DNA from 2 places in the Knoellia sp. B-D-2 genome. Region 2 is predicted to be linked to the other one. Evidence: predicted binding sites of a transcription regulator. Region 2 holds the regulator's gene; the other holds the start of a gene.

Region 1 (5,757 bases), 1.3 Mb from region 2:
ACGTTCCCGTCGTGCACGAAGGCGATCTCCGGCAAGAAGGCCACGGGCCACTGCTCACCACGGGCCAACGGTGACTCGTTCCTCTTCAAGGTCTCCGTCCAGTGCCGGTGGTGGACCCTTACGCAGGGCTGGAACACCACCATGCGCTACTCCGGGTACGCGGGACCGGGTCAGACGACATCGATCTCCTGCAAGACCAACGAGTCGGCGATCTGGGTCGGGATCATCGTCACGGGGTAGCCGATCCGAGCCTGGTCGCGCGGACGGTTGTCATCCCTCGCTCACACTCCTGATCCCTCGACGGCGAGGTGTGGCAGCGTGGAGGGGTGAAGCCGTCCGCTCGCGTCCTCGACCTCTTCGCGGTGCCCGACGACGTCCGTCCGGTGCCGGGCGGGCGTGGCTACAGCGTCGTCGCCGGTGACCTCGTCCTGTCGCCGGGGCGGGACGCCGCGACCAGCGCGTGGCTCAACCCGATCCTCGCCCCGCTCGCCGTCGAGCTCGACCACGAGCGGCCGCGCTCGCTGCGCATCGCCATGCCGATCCCGACCCGCGACCTCACGTGGGTCGTGGACGGCTGGAGTGCCACCCGTTTCGAGCCGAACGCCCGGCAGTGCCGCGACCTCGACGTGCTCGTCGCCACGGGCCGCCTGCTCCACGCCCGGCTGGCGTCGCGCGTCACCGCGCCACCGCCGGGGATCGAGAGCCGCACCGACCGGTGGGCGCGGGCCGCGCAGGTGGCGTTCGGGGAGAGCCAGCCGACCGGCATACCCAACGTCCTCGTGCCGATGGCCACGCGCATCATGGCGGCCCTCGACGACACGGCGTTCGGACCGAACCAGCTCGTCCACGGCGACCTCGCCGGCAACGTCCTGCTCGACGCCGACGGCGTCCCGCTCGTCATCGACGTCTCGGCGTACTGGCGGCCGGTGCTGTGGGCCGAAGCGGTGACCGTCCTCGACGCCGTCGTGTCGCTCGGCGCCGACGGGGCCGCGCTGCGCGAGTGGGCGAAGGGTGAGCGGCGGCAGGCCATGCTGCGCGCGGCGCTCTTCCTGCTGCTCAGCGACGAGCGCTCCCTCGTCGACGACTACGAGCGCGTGCTCATCCCCGCACTCAGGTCAGGGCGTCGAGGTCGGTCAGGAAGTCACTGACGGCGGCCGCGACCAGCCGGCCGTGGGTGAACGGGACCATGTGGGCGCCCGCGGAGAGCGTGACCGCTCGGCTTCCCGGGCCACCCTCGGCGGCGACCGCGACGGCCCAGTCGGCCGGGGAGATGTGGTCGTGCGGGCCGCGGATGACGAGCACCGGAGCAGTGACGGGGCGCAGCGTCTCGAGGATGGAGTCCTGCCGCGCGGCCTCCATCGACCGGACCATCGCCGGGAGGGTGCTGCGGGCGTACTGGCGCACCAGCGTCGGCACCTGACGCTTCGGCTCGCGCCACGACGTCGGGAGCCAGCGCTTCACCAGTCGCGGCCAGGTCGCGGCCCGCACGTCCGTGCTCGGCCCGACGAGGACGAGGCCGGCCACCCGTGACGGGTCGAGCGCGGCGACGTGGGCGGCGACCTGGGACCCGGCCGAGTGCCCGAGCACGAGGAACCGCGGGACGCCCGCGGGCACCCGGGCGAGGATGCCTGCTGCCAGGGCGCGGGGGCTGAGGTCCTGCCCGTTCGGTGCCGGTTCGCCGTAGCCCGGACTCACCCGCACGTATGCCGTCCCGCCGCCGGTGAGGTACCCCAGCGTGGGTCGCCACGACTCGGGGCCGAGTCCCAGTCCGGGAAGGGCCAGCAGGGCGGAGGGTGGGTGCACCCGGTCACGGTAGCCGCGACCCTTGCGCAGGACCGCCCGCGGGTTCCCTCCGCCCTCGGTCGGGGCGTCAGGCAGCGTGGGCGTGCAGGTAGGCGTCGGCGGCGTCCCAGTCCCGCCAGTTCTGCGCGTCCTGCCAGTCGAACGCGTCGTGCCACGCCAGGAGGCGATCCGCCTCGTCGAGGTCATCGGCCGCGGCGCCCAGCCACGGGTCCGGACCGCCGGTGTCGAGCCGAGCGCGCCGTCGTTGCCGCTCTCGACGCTCTTGGGTGAGGCGGTGCGGGAGCTCGCGGTCGTAGCTGCCGTGGGTGAGGTCCCACGTGACCGATCGACCGTGCTCGTCGGGTGGATGGACCGTCGCGATGAGGCGCTGGTCGTGGACCTGGGTGTGGTGGCGCTGGCAGAGGAGCGCAGCGTTGGACAGGTCCGACCGACCGCCGTCGGCCCAGTGGACGATGTGGTGCGCCTTGGCCCAGTCCGGTGGTGCGGTGCACCCTACCCAGGTGCAGCCGGTGTCGCGGTGCCAGAGGGCGCGGCGCTGGCCTCGGGTGACGAGGCGCACGGCCCGGCCGAGATCGAGGACCTCGCCGTCCGAGCCGAGGACGACCGGGATGACGTCGGCGTCGCACGCGAGCTGGCGCATCGTGGCCGGGCTGAGGAGGGTGCCCGCGGCGACCGACCCGATGGTCGTGCCGCACCCGTTCGCGGTGGAGCCGGGCTCGTCGCCGACCAGTCGCATGAGGCCTTCGAGGGTCATCCGGACGTGCAGCGCCGTGGGCGCCGCAGCCGGGGCGCGGCCATCGGCGTCCGTCGCGGCGTGGCCCGCGCAGATCGCGGCGAGGGCCTCGGCGCGACGCTGCCCGACCGGGCGGAGGTCGCGTTCCCCGGTGACGGCATTGGGAGCCGGAGCGGACAGCGGTCCGAGGGCGGCCTCGAGGATGGCGCTCTGCTCCGGCGTCAGGAACATCGAGTAGCCGGTGAGGTCACCCTCGAGGATGCGAGGGCTCGACAGGTGCGCCCCCGCCCGCAGGCGACGCTGCCTGTCGTCGAACTCGCCGTCGGCGCCGTGGGCGGCCAGGAGCCGGGGACGGATCTTCTTGGCCTGCGCGATCCCCCACTCGACGCCGAGGTCGAGGATCGCCTTGGTCACCGTGGGCACGGCCTCGGGCCGGAGGAGGTCGACCATCCGCCGGACCTCGGACAGCGCGGTGAGGGCGAGCGGGATGCCAACCTCTCCGGTGACGACCCGGGCCCAGACGATGCCCTCGGGACGCTCCGGGTCGGCATACGCCCCGGCGAAGGGGCCGGTCGTGGACCACTGGCCTCCGGGTGTGGCGTGGGCGACGTCCTGGGCGAACGAGGCCAGCTGCCCCGCGCCTCCCTGGCGCAGGGACGGAGCGTGCTCGCGGACCCAGTCGTGGGCCGAACCCACGCCGCGGCGGGCCGACGCGAACTCACCGCGGTGCGCGGCTTCGGTCGTGATGACGACCTGACACGCCGAGGCCTCGGCCTTCACCGCGTCCACGAGGCCCATGGCCTCGGCGAGCTCGACGCCGGTCAGGGTGGGGAGGACGTCACGGAGCTGGACGAGCGCCGCGCGTGCCGTCTCGAGCGAGCCGCGGGGGCTGCTCGGGTCGGTGTCGACGACGTCGTCCATACGCTCCATGATAGTCGAACGCAAGTTCGAGGGTCAAGAGTTCTCCACAGGTTGTTTCGGGCGAGTTCCACTGTGGCGCAACAGCATTCACGGATCCTGAGTGATCGGCGAACGCCGTCGAAACGTCCGGTGGCACGCGGCCACCGGACGTCCCGACCCCCGCTCACTTGCCCTTCGTCCGACCCCTCACGACGACACCCGGCTCGAGACGGCCACTGCCGTGGCCGGCCTCGGCGAGCGCCCTGGGGTGCGCCAGGGGGAGGTACTGGCCGAAGCGCACCGTCGCCGTCTCGTCCTTGCCGACCTCGATGCCGCTGATCTCGCCCTCGACCATGAGGGCGGGGGCGGCGAAGCTCTGGAGGACGTCCGCCGGCAGCGCGAGCAGCCCGAAGGTCGCCCCCGTGATGGTGATGTGGCCCTGGCCGTCGCGCAGCCCGTGACCCGACCAGCTCTGCGCGAACAGGCCGGAGAACGCCTCGTCGAGCGACTGCGTGGCGACCTCGCCGGTGGCCTCGACGCCACGGTTGACGTGGAACATGCGGGCCACCGAGACGCTGCGGCCGCCTTCCTCGGGGTCGAGGTGGAGGTTGGTCTTCGCACCGGGACCGATGAGCGGCAGGCTGTCGACGGCATACGAGAAGCGCACGGTCGCACGCCCGGGTCCGCTGTCGACCTCGGCGCCGTCCTCGTCGAGCTCGGCCCACTGACCGAGGACGACGTCGAGGCCGGCGTGCTCGGCGCGGATGCCGACGCGGTGGAGCAGCTCGAGCCCGTGGTGGGTGAGGCGCTTGGCCGCATCGTCGCCGAGACGGTAGGTGCCGTCGTCGTCGCGCTCGACGTCGCTCCACTTCCGGCGTTCGTCGTCGTATGCCGTGAGTCGCTCGGCGTTGCGCGCGCGGATCGCGCCGCTCGCGGCGAAGACCTCGACCTGGCCGCGGTCGCTGCCGACGGCGTACCCGTGCGGCACCTGCGCGGTGCCCTTGAGGTCGATGTCGAGGGCCTCGGCGACGGCGCGGGTCGTCTCGCGATGCTCCTTGAGGCACGGCGGGGTGTGGCTGACCACCGGTGCGGTGGAAGGGATGTCGGGCAGGTCGACCTTGAAGTCGACGTCCCGGAGTGACAGTGGCATGGCTTCGCTCCTCAGCAGGTGCCGCGAGCGGTCATGAACGACCGTCCGCTCACGGGGTCGGTGGTCTCGGCGGCCCGGAGCCGCTCGTTGTAGGTCGGTGCGTCGGGGGTCTGCGCGCGCAGGTACGCCCACTGGACATTGCTGCCCTCGACGATCTCGTTGGCCTCGGCCCAGGCCTCGCGCAGCGGGATGTCCACGCGGAACAGCCAGCTGCCGGACCAGTAGTAGAGCCACGCGGCATACATGGCGAACCACGTACCGCGCGAGTTCTGTCCGCCGCCCGAGTAGCTGCTGTTGTGGAAGCCGAGCATGTAGTGCAGGCGCTGGAACGCGGGGATCCAGCGGCCGACGGAGTTGCCCGACGAGTGGTGGAGGAGGTCGCACGCGTGCGTGGCGAAGACCTCGAGGTCGTTCTTGCCGAAGTCGACTGCCTCGCTCGTCGTGACGTCGCCGCCCCAGACGAGGAACCCGTCGGTCCACCCGTGCGAGCTCATCTGCATCGCGTCGACGGTGTCGGAGCGCTGCGTGACGTTGGTGGTGGTGACGAAGTCGGACTGCTTGACGTCGCTCTCACCGTGGTTCTGGGTCCAGTCGAACTCGGCCAGCCCGCCGAGCGTCGACGCGAAGCCCTCGGCTTCGAGTCGGCGGCCGTCGATGCCGTCCTTGATCCACCAGGACCCCACGTACTTGGCCATGTTGGTTCCCCTGACTGTGTCGTGCCACCTCGGTGGTGGCTACAGGGGAGAGGAGGAGCAGGTGTGCCGGCCAGATACGTTCTTGGGGACGGCATCTGCGTCTGCCCGCATCAGAGTGCGAGGGCCGGCCCATGCTCCGGAGCGTGAACTGGACGTGTCGGTGGTTTCATCGACGCATGCGCATCTTCTTCACGGGCGGCAGCGGCAAGGCCGGAAAGCACGTCGCGTCGCACCTGGCCGACTGCGGTCATCAGGTCACCAACGCCGACCTCGTTCCCCTGAGGAACCCAGCCGTGGCTGATCTGAAGGTCGATCTCACGGACACCGGCGAGACGTACTCGGCGATGGCTGGTCTGGCCCGCATGCAGGAGCTGGAGCTGGCTGAGAAGCCCGCGTACGACGCTGTCGTGCACTTCGCCGCCGTGCCGGCGATCCTGCTCACGTCGGACGCCAAGACCTACTCGACCAACGTGCTC
Region 2 (5,757 bases):
TGACGGCCGGATCGAGGTGGTCACCGAGAGGTGAGCCCCCCTGCACCACAGGGGCGCCGGCCCGACCGCCTCGGCGCCAGAGGGTGCCGACGGGTCAGCGGACGGCCGACTGCGCGGCCTTCTTCGTCGCCGCGTCGGCGCTCTCCACGAGCGCGTCGAGGGTGGCCCTGACGGCAGGGACCCGCTGCAGGTCCGGGGTCGTCACGGCGACGATGTGGCGCCGCGACGCGGGGGTCATCGGCAGGGCGACGACGTCCTCGTGGTGGACGGTCCTGAGGATGAGGTCGGGGATGACGGCGATGCCGAGGCCCTCGGCGATGAGCCCCATGACGGCGACGTAGTCCTCGGTCTCGTAGGCGACGTCCGGCACGTAACCGGCGGTGCTCGCGAGCTGCAGGAGGTGGCCACGGCACCGGGGGCAGCCGGCGATCCAGGTCTCGTCCTCGAGCGCGGCCATGTCGACCTTCGTCGAGGTCGCCAGCGCGTGCGTGCGGGGGACGGCGAGCAGGACCTCGTCGTCGAGCAGCGGGGTGGTGACGAACGCCTCGAGGTCCTCCTCCCCGCGGCCGAGGTCCGTTCCCTCGTAGACGAACGCGACCGCGAGGTCGCACTCACCGGCGCGCAGCGCGGCGAGCGACTCGCGCGGCTCGCCCTCGCTGAAGGTGATCGAGACGCCCGGGTGCTTCGCCTTGACCTTCGCGAGGGCCTTGGGGACGAGCGTGGCCGAGGCGGACGGGAAGGCCATGAGGCGCACGCGTCCGGACCGGAGCCCGGCGATCGCGGCCACCTCCTCCTCCGCGGCGTCGAGGGCCGAGAGCACCGGACCGGCGTGCCGCGCGAGCACGGCGCCGGCCTCGGTGAGGCGGACGCTGCGGCCCACGCGCTCGACGAGCGTCGTGCCCGTGCGGTTCTCGAGACGGCGGACCATCTGCGAGATGGCGGGCTGGGAGTAGCCGAGGGAGAGCGCCGCCGCCGTGAAGCTGCCTTCGTCGGCGATGGCGCGCATGACCCGGAGTCCTGCGGCATCGATCATGCGGCCATCCTATAACCAGAAGTTATCGAGATCCATCGGGACGGTTCAATCCCTGATGTCGCACGCCCACGGGCGCGCGGCGGCGACGCTCGTCCCTCGGGTGTATCAGCGGCCGAGGTGCGCCCTCCTGATGGGCATGAGGACGACGAACCGCCGGCGGACCGCCCGCCGCAGCCACCACCCGGACGTCACGTGCGACGGCCTCGGGCGGTGGCACTGGAAGTGCGCGTGCGGCGCCGGCTCCTACGGCGGCTCCTCGGCGGTGGACTGGCGCTGGATGCTCACCGCCGCCCTGGTCCACCAGAACGCCTGCCCCGGCGAGTGACCTCGCGTGACCCTGGGGCGACGTCAGGACGACCACTTACGATGTCGGGGTGAGCCCTGAGGTGTCGGTCCGCGAGGTCGCGTCGCTGCTGCGCGAAACCGGCCCGGCGCTCGTCCTCACCGGTGCCGGCATGTCGACCGAGAGCGGCATCCCCGACTACCGCGGCCCCGACGGCAACCGCCGGGTCACGCCGATGTCACACCAGGAGTTCACGGCGACCAGCGAGGCGCGGCAGCGCTACTGGGCGCGCAGCTTCATCGGCTGGCAGCGCTTCAGCGCGGCCGAGCCCAACGACGGCCACCTCGCCGTCACCGACCTCCAACGCGCCGGGGCGCTCGGAGCCGTCATCACCCAGAACGTCGACGGTCTGCACCAGGACGCCGGCACCCGTGAGGTCATCGAGCTGCACGGGTCGCTGGCCGAGGTCGTCTGCCTCACCTGCGAGGGCCGGGTCGACCGCGGTCTGCTCCAGGCGCTCATGGACGACGCCAACCCCGACTTCGCCTCACGCGCCCTCGGGGCCGTGGTCGACGGCTCCCGGGTGAGCAGCCAGATCCGCCCGGACGGCGACATCGTCCTCGCCGACGACGCCGTCACCACCTTCGTCACGCCCCGGTGCCTGGCGTGCGACGCCGACACCCTCAAACCCGACGTCGTCTTCTTCGGCGGCGCCGTCCCCAAGCCCCGCGTCGAGCAGTGCTACGCGCTCACCGAGGCGGCGTCCGCACTCGTCGTCCTCGGGTCGTCGCTCAAGGTGATGAGCGGCTACCGGTTCGTTCGGCGGGCGGCAGCACGCGGCATACCCGTCGTCGTCATCACGAGGGGCCCCACACGCGGGGACGCCGAGACGACGCACCGGATCGATGCGCCGCTCGGCGTCACACTCGCCGCGCTCACCCGTGCCGTCCAGGCCCAGGTGGCGTGACCCCTCAGATCCGGCGCAGGACGGCCGTGACCTTGCCGAGGACCGTCGCGTGGTCGCCGTCGATCGGGTCGAAGGCCGGGTTGTGCGGCATGAGCCAGACCTTGCCGTCCTTGCGCTTGAACGTCTTGACCGTCGCCTCGTTGTCGAGCATCGCCGCGACGATGTCGCCGTTGTCGGCGCTCGGCTGCTGCCGGACGACGACCCAGTCGCCGTCGCAGATTGCCGCATCGACCATCGAGTCACCGACGACCTTGAGCAGGAAGAGCGAGCCCTCGCCGACGATCTGCTTCGGCAGCGGGAAGACGTCGTCGACCATCTCCTCGGCCATGATCGGCACGCCGGCGGCGATCCGGCCGAGGACGGGCACGTAGCTCGCCTCGGGCCGCGCGTCGCCCGAGCCGGTCGGGTCGAGGTCGGCGTCCACGTCGTCCGGGGTGGCGCCACCGCGGTAGCCGCGGATGTCGCTCGGGGTGTCGGGGGAGATGACCTCGATCGCCCGTGGCCGGTTGGGGTCGCGCCGCAGGTAGCCCTTCTTCTCGAGGGCGTGCAGCTGGTGCGAGACCGAGCTGGGGGAGGTGAGGCCCACGGCCTGGCCGATCTCGCGCATGCTCGGCGGGTAGCCGCGGCGGTCGACCGAGTTGCGGATGACGTCGAGGACCTTGCGCTGCCGCACCGTGAGCGTGCCGTCGCCGGGGTCGCGGTCAGGCAGCTGGTGGACGTCGGCGTCGGGGGGGCCGCTCTTGTCGCTCATCTCGTCTCCTCTGAAACCAGTGGTGTCAGTGGTGCCTGATTGGCTTCCTGACATGACCACAGCGTACGGAGTTCGGGCGGACGGATCAAACACCTGTTCGACGCGTGTCTTGAAGTCCTCGAACATCCGTGCTAGACATCGTACAGACGTTCTATCGAACGTTCTTTCGACCCAGGAGGACTCCATGAGTGCAGCAGCGGCCCTCGACGGCACCGCGGCGGGGTATGCCGTCCCGCTCCCGATGCGTCGCCCGGAGCGTCCGCGCCTCGTCCTCGTCCCCACCGGCGAGGCCGTCACCGTGGCTCCCCGGCCGGCCCTCCGGCTGACCCGGGGCGGGCGCCTGGCCCTCACGAGCACCGTCCTGCTCATCGCCCTCGTCGCGGCGTTCGTCGGCCTCACCGGGGGCGCCGCGGCCTCCTCGACCCCGGAGCGCATCACCGTCGAGCAGGGCCAGACGCTGTCGGAGATCGCCGCCGAGCACATGACCGGCACGTCGATCGCCTCGGCCGTCGCCGAGCTGCAGCTGGCCAACGGTCTCAGCAGCGCCCAGGTCCGCGCCGGCCAGCAGATCGTCATCCCGCAGGGCTGACGACCACGACTCCGAGCCGCTTCGACCCCGGCTCGGTCCTGAGTCCATGGCAGAGCCTCGACCCCTCGCCGACTCAGTACGAAGGGCGCCCCGCGGACAGCTGCGCGGGGCGCCCTTTGCGTTTTGCCCGGTCCGAGGGCGCGCCGCGGAACATCGGCGGCGGCGCCGCCCTTGACCTTGGCATGAGCACCGAGAGCACCGAGCGCATCCAGAGGGTGAGGCAGCTGCGGGTCGTCGTCGAGGCGGCCGACTACGACGAGGCGGTGCGGTTCTACCGCGACGTCCTCGGCATGGACGAGATCGCCGCGTTCTCCGAGGGTGGTGAGGACCGGGTCGCGATCCTCGAGGCTGGTCGGGCGACCTTCGAGATCGCCAGCCCGGCGCACAAGGTCGCGATCGACGCCGTCGAGGCCGGCGGGACCCCGAGCCCGCGGATCCGGATCGCGTTCGAGGTCGACGACGCCGAGCGGTCCACCCGCGACGCCGAGGACGCCGGCGCGACCGTCGTCGCCGAGCCGGTCCTCACGCCGTGGAAGTCGCTCAACTCCCGGCTCGAGGCACCCGCCGACCTCACCGTCACCCTCTTCGAGGAGACGGCTGAGTCGCACGAGCGCGCCCAGCGAGAGGGCTTCGACACCGCCGGCTGATTCGCGTGCCGTTTCGCGCCCGGCGTGTCGCGTGCCCAACGGGGGAATTGGCGAGTTGGGGACGGGGAGCGGGGGGTCAGGGGCTGGTGAGGACGAGGTCGAGGGGGCGCTCGTGGAAGGCGGCGAGACGCTCGGCTGCCTCGGCGATGCCGTCGCGTTCGGCGGCGGTGAGGTCGACCTCGGGTCGCACCGTGACGACGGCCTGCTTCGGCCCCACCGTGCGCTTGAAGGTGCCGACGTCGTGTCCGTCGACGACGACGATCCCGCCACCGGCCTCAGACATCAGGCGCGTCCGGTCCGCGTCGCGGTTGCGACGGAGGAACCCCGTGCTCGGGTAGGTGAGGGCCGCCTCGTCGAACGTCGACAGGAGGTAGGCCCGGTGCGGCCGGGTCGTGCGCGCCGACACCGACGGGTCGAACCACAGGGTCTCGTCCTGGCACTCGACCTGCTCGAGCGGGCGCGAGGACCGCAACGTCGCGGAGGTGGTGAGCTCGGCTGTGGCGGAACGGATCTCGGTGAGCGTCATGCCACTCCACCGCTGCAGGTCGCGTTCGGAGGCGGGTCCGTGCCCGGCGTAGAAGCGGTGGGTCAGCTCGACGGCGGCCTGCTCGCGGGACCACCCGTCGGAGTCCGCGCGCGCGACGACGTCGTCGACGAGGGCGTAGGTGTGCTCGACCCCGCGCGGCGGCCCCGAGCAGATGACCGAGCGCACCTCGGCCGTCATGAGCTGGTGGGCCATGGCCTCGCCCGGCCCGGGCAGCCCGGCGTCGGAGAAGGCCGGACCGAGCTCCTTGCGGGTCATGGTGCGACCGTCGGCGAGCAGCTGGTGGAGCAGCTCGATGCCGCGGTCCTTGACCTCCGGAGTGACCCCGAGCTGGCGGTGGCGTGACGCGGCCGACGCCTCGACCTTGGCGCCGGTGAGCGACTGGATCCAGCGGAGGTCCTCGGGCACGACGTGGTGCCAGGTGGGCCGCAGGACGTGGGTGCGCACCCAGCCGCCAGCCGACTGCGCGGCCAGCACACCGGCACACGTCGTGTTGCGCGAGCGCATCGCGAGGGAGTGGGCCGCGAGCGGCGCGTCCTGGCTCTGCACGCAGGTGAGGAGCCGGACGGCGTCGGCGGCGTGGGGGAGCGGAGCGGCCGCGAGGCGCTGGACGGCCAGGCGTCGCCGGAGCACCCACGCGTGGGTGACGGTTCGAGTCACGACGCGGCCCTCGCGCGCGACCAAGGGGACCGCGACAATGAGGACATGGAGCGGAGCACGAGCGTGGACATCGAGGCGGCGCCCGAGCGGGTCTGGGACGTCATGAGCGACGTCGAGCGGTGGCCGGAGTGGGCCGAGACGGTGACGTCGGTGACCCGCCTCGACGCGGAGCCGCTGGGCCTCGGCTCGCGGGTGCGGGTGGAGCAGCCGAAGCTGCCGCCGACGGAGTACGTCGTGACCGAGTTCGACCCGGGTCGGGGGTTCACGTGGGTCGCCACCGGGC

What was found. Region 2 encodes LexA, which represses DNA repair genes until DNA is damaged. Its sites were predicted from a motif close to TCGAACANNTGTTCGA; they were not measured.
Region 1: AC3EU2_RS06925 (HNH endonuclease signature motif containing protein) is a predicted target of LexA. The motif match lies at 3,472-3,487, and genes of this name have one in related genera.

Annotation. Positions count from the first base shown of each region.
Region 1 is NZ_CM173189.1:1,436,330-1,442,086, forward strand. It holds gene AC3EU2_RS06910 (hypothetical protein) at 1-240, shown strand, start outside; gene AC3EU2_RS06915 (aminoglycoside phosphotransferase) at 327-1,148, shown strand; gene AC3EU2_RS06920 (alpha/beta fold hydrolase) at 1,111-1,803, opposite strand; gene AC3EU2_RS06925 (HNH endonuclease signature motif containing protein) at 1,871-3,457, opposite strand; gene AC3EU2_RS06930 (hypothetical protein) at 3,621-4,586, opposite strand; gene AC3EU2_RS06935 (DUF6345 domain-containing protein) at 4,598-5,281, opposite strand; gene AC3EU2_RS06940 (NAD-dependent epimerase/dehydratase family protein) at 5,458-5,757, shown strand, end outside.
Region 2 is NZ_CM173189.1:181,359-187,115, reverse strand. It holds gene AC3EU2_RS00870 (ComEC/Rec2 family competence protein) at 1-34, shown strand, start outside; gene AC3EU2_RS00865 (LysR family transcriptional regulator) at 95-1,033, opposite strand; gene AC3EU2_RS00860 (hypothetical protein) at 1,170-1,358, shown strand; gene AC3EU2_RS00855 (Sir2 family NAD-dependent protein deacetylase) at 1,408-2,283, shown strand; gene lexA (transcriptional repressor LexA) at 2,288-3,034, opposite strand; gene AC3EU2_RS00845 (LysM peptidoglycan-binding domain-containing protein) at 3,219-3,623, shown strand; gene AC3EU2_RS00840 (VOC family protein) at 3,806-4,270, shown strand; gene AC3EU2_RS00835 (winged helix DNA-binding domain-containing protein) at 4,347-5,474, opposite strand; gene AC3EU2_RS00830 (SRPBCC family protein) at 5,520-5,757, shown strand, end outside.